Regions from separate parts of the Ureibacillus sp. FSL K6-2830 genome, predicted to be linked through region 1. Evidence: riboswitches for the same ligand, from Rfam matches in the RefSeq annotation. Region 1 holds a riboswitch; the other holds the start of a gene.

What was found. Region 1 has a riboswitch for preQ1 ahead of NSU17_RS05500 (QueT transporter family protein). Riboswitches for the same ligand answer to the same signal wherever they lie in the genome.
Region 2: it holds a riboswitch for preQ1, as region 1 does, so the genes downstream of both, queF (preQ(1) synthase) here and NSU17_RS05500 (QueT transporter family protein) in region 1, are expected to answer to the same signal.

The regions. Positions count from the first base shown of each region.
Region 1 covers NZ_JBBOQR010000001.1:1,124,965-1,128,385, forward strand. Annotated here, with positions in the region: gene NSU17_RS05490 (ABC transporter permease) at 1-237, opposite strand, end outside; gene NSU17_RS05495 (ABC transporter substrate-binding protein) at 272-1,294, opposite strand; PreQ1 riboswitch class I at 1,667-1,710, shown strand; gene NSU17_RS05500 (QueT transporter family protein) at 1,719-2,207, shown strand; T-box leader at 2,798-3,028, shown strand; gene trpD (anthranilate phosphoribosyltransferase) at 3,123-3,421, shown strand, end outside.
Region 2 covers NZ_JBBOQR010000001.1:2,322,133-2,325,553, forward strand. Annotated here, with positions in the region: gene NSU17_RS11460 (dihydrofolate reductase family protein) at 1-425, shown strand, start outside; gene NSU17_RS11465 (hypothetical protein) at 448-840, shown strand; gene uvsE (UV DNA damage repair endonuclease UvsE) at 1,109-2,062, shown strand; PreQ1 riboswitch class I at 2,175-2,220, shown strand; gene queF (preQ(1) synthase) at 2,305-2,805, shown strand; PreQ1 riboswitch class I at 2,810-2,853, shown strand; gene queC (7-cyano-7-deazaguanine synthase QueC) at 2,907-3,421, shown strand, end outside.

The DNA of each region.
Region 1 (3,421 bases):
ATGGAGCAAACCAGTGATACATCCTGCAATAAATCCTACGACAATCGCTGCTAACGTAGCTAATATTGGGTGATAACCTAAAACAATCATTGTTGCAGCTGTAGCCGCACCCGAAACAAAGCTACCATCTACCGTCAAGTCTGGAAAATCTAACACTCGGAATGTTAGATACACTCCGAGTGCCATTATTGCGTAGATGATTCCTTGCTCAACTGCACCGAACATTGCTGTAAACATATTGAATCATCTCTCCTAACATGTTGAAAATATTTTATTGTTGTGTTTCGACAAGCTCAGCTTCCCACTCGTCTTTCACTTCAAGACCAAGTTTCTCAATTGCATCTTTATTCATTACTAATTTCAATGTATTTGGATATTCTGCTGGAATATCTGCAGGTGTCGCTTCACCTTTTAAGATTTTTGCAGCCATTTCACCAGCTTGATATCCGATATCGTAATACTCGAAACCAAATGCCAACAATCCGCCGCGTCTTACAGAGTCAAATTCACCAACAACAAGCGGTAGTTTATTGCTATCTGCTACTTGAATAATAGATTCTAGAGCGGATACGACTGTGTTATCTGTAATGATATAAAATGCATCAACTTTTCCGATTAAAGATTCTGCAGCTTGTTTGATCTCTGAACTTTGAGATACAGTAGCACCTTCTACTTTTAAACCTAATGAATCAGCAATCTCTTTCACTTGGTTTACTTGAGCTACTGAGTTTTGTTCACCTGCGTTGTAAACCATTCCGATTGATTTAACGTCTAAAGCGTCTTTCATGAATTCTACCGTTGTTTTAATTGCTTCTGGGTGCAAGTCAATCGTACCAGTAACGTTTGCACCAGGTGATTCAATCGAATCAATTAATTGAGCTGCAACCGGATCTGTTACAGATGTAAAAACAATTGGAATTTCAGTTGTTACATTTTTAGCAGCTTGTGCAGATGGAGTGGAGTTGGCGAAAATCAAATCTACTCCTGCACTTGCTAAGTTTTGTGCAATTTGCGTATTCAAACTATTATCGTTTTGTGCAATTTGATAATCATATTCAACATTTAAACCAGCATCTTTCAATGCATCTTGGAATCCTTGATATGCAGCGTTTAAAGATGGATGTTCAACAATTTGTGTTACACCAATCTTATAATTTTTTGCTTCTTCTGTTGTTTCGTTTTCTGTGTTGTTTTCGCTCGATTCAGATGTATCATTACCGCCGCCGCCACAAGCAGCTAGAAGCAACATTAAACCAAAGAGCAAAAATGATAGTTTTTTCATGCTACTTTTCATACAAATATCCCCCGCTATCCTTCAAAAAATTACTAACAATTTCGAATGAAAAATTTTTTCGCTTTATTCAAATAAAGCTAGAGTTTAACGATATATTACATTCTCATCGTTCAAGAGTCAATAACATTAGGAATGTTCTGAATTTAAGAAAATTCTTTTTATTACTTTAGTAATGTTAATTTATCGCTTTAAATCGCTAAATTACGAGGATTTTCTAGAATAAATTATTTTTTTGAAATAATGAATATTTTGTGACAAAATTGTGAACTTTATTTTGTTGTACGAAATCTTCCCTTTATCATCGTTCATTTTTTCCAAAGCTAAATTTGATTTTCTTTTTGTTTATGATAGAATTATATTTTGTGTGCTTATCACACCGTGGTTCGCGAAATCCCACGATAAAAAACTAAGGAGTGAAAATTTAATGAAAACAAAATTTATGGCAATGTCCGCAATCATAGCTGCACTTTATATTGCGGTAACGTATACGCTATCATTTTTAAGCTTTGGCGATATTCAATTTCGCATCGCTGAAATCTTTAACCACCTAATTGCCTTTAACCCTCGCTATATGCTAGGTGTTGTATTAGGCGTATTTATATCAAACTTATTTTCACCTCTAGGCTGGTTTGATTTAGTCTTCGGAGTAGCCCACTCCGTTATTTGCTTAACGATTCTTATCATCGTTAGCAAATATGTGAAAAACATCGCCTATCGTATGTTGATTAACTCATTTGTCTTCACATTCATGATGTGGATTATCGCTTTAGAATTAAAGTTAGCGTTAGAGCTTCCCTTCTGGCTTTCGTGGTTAACTACAGCCATTGGTGAAGCGGTTGTTTTACTAATCGGCATTCCAATTATGCAATTGCTAGATAAACGATTACATTTCAAAAATTTAATCGATCAATAATATAAAGAGGCTGGGACTTAACTAATAAAGTGAACGAGCTGCAAAAAGATTTTTTGTAAAAAATTGATTGGAGTGACGGGGCGAGTTTCTGTCGCGCACGCTTAGCCGCAGAGCGGAGCAAGTTCAAGGAAGTAAATTCAAAGCTTTCCTGCGACGAGCCCTTTCGAGACCCCGAAGGAGCGAAGGATTGAATCAGAGGAGGCTCGAGCCGGGCCCGCGGAAAGCGTCCCCGGAACGGAAATCAATTTTCTTCAATTATCAAAAACACCATTTTCTCCCGTGAGAAAATGGTGTTTTTTATCTTTTGCCCCGGCCTCTTATACTAGGATTAAAAATGAACGAACTCTTTTGGATTTGCTTGATTTTTACAATCAGCAATTATTTTTTGAATTTAGCAATTTATCGATTCGAAAATACTTATTTATTCGAATAACATTTTCCTTCCCAAATTTACCGAAAATTATTGACATTCATATAATTTCAGAATAAAATATACTGAAATCAAACGTGGCGGAGAAAGGTTGTGGAAGCACAATCACCGCACCGGTAGCTTAGTTGAGTAGAGTCTGAGTTTAGTTGAGAATAGCCGAGCAAAATTGATGAGTAAGGAAAAGTAGCGAAATGTGTAATGCGATAGAGAGCTAGTGGTTGGTGGAAACTAGTGCATTCCTTTTCGTGAATGGGCCTTACGAGAGCAACTGCGCAAGTGGTTGACGTCTTTCCCGCGTTATTGGGAAGTGTTCACGACAGTGAGCACACCGAGGTGGAAGTCATAACTGCTTCAATAGAGGTGGCAACGCGGCAGCAAGGTCGTCCTCTGCAAATGGGTTTTCATGCCCTTTTGCAGAGGTTTTTTTATTTCTCCCACCGGCTATTCTATCTAAACTTCAAATTTTAAATTTGGAGGATGATAGAATGAACATTCAAGCTTATATCAAACGAGTTCAACAGAAGGAAAACTTATCTTATGACGATATGATTCAAGCGGTAGAAATCATCTTTAACGAGGAAACACCAAAAGAAGCAATTGCTGAATTTTTAGTAGCACTTCATGAAAAAGGTGAAACAGCAGAGGAAATTGCCGCCCTTTCCATCGTGATGAAATCCAATGCCATTCATTTCCCTGTTCCAAAAGATACTTATATCGATATTTGCGGTACTGGGGGCGACGGTCTGAAAACTTTCAACATCAGTACAACTTCTGCCTTTGTGTT
Region 2 (3,421 bases), 1.2 Mb from region 1:
TCGATACAATTTTTTACGGAAGAAAAAGTTATGAATTGTGGGGACAATATTCACCTGGAGAAAATGCAAGCGCAGAAGAAATAGAAATGTGGGAAATAATCGAAAGCAAAGAGAAATATGTGTTTTCTAGAACACAACAAAGTGCTGATGGGAAGGCTATTTACATCAACGGCAATGTAGTAGAAGAAGTAAATAAATTAAAAAATAAACCTGGGAAAGATATTTGGTTATATGGTGGAGCCAGTCTCATTACAACATTTGTTAATCATGATTTAGTTGACGAATATCGTTTATCAGTCCATCCAATTATTCTAGGAGAGGGGAAACCATTATTTATTGATATTCAACATAGAGTAGCACTAAAACTTGTAGAAGCAAAGACGTTTCCATCGGGAGTTGTTCAATTGATTTATCATAAAAAATAAAAATTTAATGGAGCGGAAAATAATGAAAGAATTACTCGTATTTGGTGAACTACATAAATACTTAAATAGCTTAGGTTTTATCGAATGTACTATTGCTAATAAGAGTTTATCATTAGGATATAAACCAATTACCATTAGAGGTGCTTCTAAAAAATTTGCAACTTTGAATGGTGATAAAAGATATCGTTGTTTAATTTTGCATGTTGATCCTGGAAATCCTGAATCTGCGAAAGGAAAAATCGTCCAAAAGGAGATACAAAAGATTTTAAATTTTGATATCGGGCAAATGAGAACATTTAAATTAAAAAAGCATGAAGTATTTATTCCATTTGAAGTAATAGATACAAAAGAGAAGATGGTATTATTAAAAAATTTCATAGGTAATCAATACAAGATTTTTTTAGAGAATTATTAGTAATTCTAGTTATTATTCAAAATCAATTGTTCGAATTGAATCTTATTGTAACGATTTAAATAAAATTATGGAATGGGATAATTTTTTCAAACTTTCCTCATCTCATTTCGTCAATGATTGGAAGTATCTCGAATGAAATTTATAGAAACGAAAAGAAATAGTGGGGTAATCACTATTGTCAGATTTCATAATCCTCCTTTCATGATGTATGTATCGTTCTCCATTGACAAACACTATCCTCATCATTCTTTTTTAGGATGGTGTACAGATGATACTTCGATTTGGTTATGTTTCAATGGCGCTCCCATTGTGGGAAGCGTCTCCTTCACATTCAATTACTTTTACCAACTGGAAAAAACTCGATGAAACAAGTAGAGCCGAGAAATTATTAACCATCACGGAGCGAAATTTAAAAAATACAATTCGCATTCTCCATTACAATATTGCCCACGGAATACTAGTGTACCGAATGTCTTCATCTCTCATTCCATTAGCTGCACATCCGGAAGTGGATTGGGAGTTTATCTCCCCGTTTGAACATCTTTTTAAAGAAATCGGAGAAATGGTTCGAAATTATGGAATGCGGGTCAGCTTTCACCCAGGACAGTTTACTTTATTCACAAGTAAACAAGCTCATGTAACAAACAATGCCATTGTGGATATGACCTATCATTTTAAAATGTTGCAGGCAATGGGGCTAGAAAAAGAGGCAATGTTAAATATCCATGTAGGAGGAGCTTACGGGGATAAAGATGCATCTATTTCTCGATTTTATCAAAACTTCCAAAAATTAGATTCAACAATTCGCTTGCAAACGACTCTGGAAAATGATGATAAAACCTATACAGCAGAAGAGACATTAGCCATTTGTGAAAAATTAAAAGTACCTTTTGTATTTGATTACCATCACTATATAGTAAATAAAGGAGACTGTGAATTAGAAGAGTTGTTGCCAAGGATTTTTGCGACTTGGGAACATACAGGGAAAGTTCCGAAATTTCATTTATCATCACCAAAATCTGAAAAAATGTTACGGGCACATGCGGATTATGTTGATATGGATTTTGCTTTTCCATTAATTAAAGCCTTAAAGGATTTCGGAAAATCTGCAGATATTATGATTGAAGCAAAAGCGAAAGATCTTGCATGCCTCCGTTTTGTGGAGGAGCTAGGGAAATTGCGCGGCTTTAAGCGAATCAGTGGTGGGATAATTGAGATTTGAAATGGCAATCCATTGATTATCTCATTGCTTTTTTAATAAACTTTCTAAAAAAATTTGACCTTTTTCACTATATTCTATAATATTACTAAGTAAAGTTGAATACCCGACTAGAACGGGAGAGGTTCATAGCATAACCCTCTATAAAAAACTATGAAACAATGTTATTTCATCAGTTTTAATAGAATGAATTGGGTTTACCTCTCTTGAAAATGTTGGGAAACATTTTGCAAGGAGGTTTTTTTATGTCTAGTCGCAAATTAGAAGATGGTTTAAAGGATTTGACGCTGCTCGGTAATCAAAAGACGTCATATCCAACAAAATATGCGCCAGAAGTATTGGAAGCAGTGGATAATTTACATGTCAATCGGGATTATTTTGTAAAATTCAATTGTCCTGAATTTACTAGTCTTTGTCCGCTTACACAGCAGCCGGATTTTGCAACGATTTATATTTCTTATATTCCGGATAAAAAATTGGTGGAAAGCAAATCGCTGAAATTATATTTATTCAGTTTTCGAAATCATGGAGATTTTCATGAAGACTGCGTAAATATCATTATGAATGATTTAATTGAATTATTAGATCCAAGATATATTGAAGTGTGGGGGAAATTTACTCCGCGCGGGGGAATTTCCATCGATCCATGGTGCAACTACGGAAGACCTGGAACGAAATATGAAGAAATGGCAAATTACCGTTTAATGAATCATGATTTATATCCAGAAAAAGTGGATAATCGATAATTGAATAACAGAGGTTCTTAGCTACCCTCTATAAAAAACTAAGAAGAAACAGCATTTCCTTCTTAGGATGCTGTTTTTTTCTTTATGAAGGAGTGTCTTTAATGATATTAAAAGAAGAAAAAGCAATCGTCGTATTTAGTGGTGGACAAGACAGCACGACATGTTTGTTTTGGGCAAAAGAACAGTTTAAAGAAGTGGAAGCTGTGACGTTTGATTATGGTCAAAGACATCGATTGGAAATTGAATGTGCAAAGGAAATCGCAAAGGAAGTAGGAGTGAAGCATCACATTCTTGATATGTCCCTTTTAAATCAGCTAGCTCCAAACGCACTAACACGGGATGATATCGAAGTTGAGGAAGGGAAAGATGGCGAGCTTCCTTCTACCTTTGTGCCGGGGCGCAATTTGCTATTCCTTTCCTTTGCAGGGGTGTTAGCAAGCCAAGTAGGAGCAAATCATATCGTAACAGGCGTATGTGAAACGGATTTTAGTGGCTATCCTGATTGCCGTGATGTTTTTATCAAATCGTTGAATGTAACAATGAATTTAGCGATGGATGATACGTTTGTCATTCATACGCCGCTCATGTGGTTAACGAAAGCACAAACATGGGAACT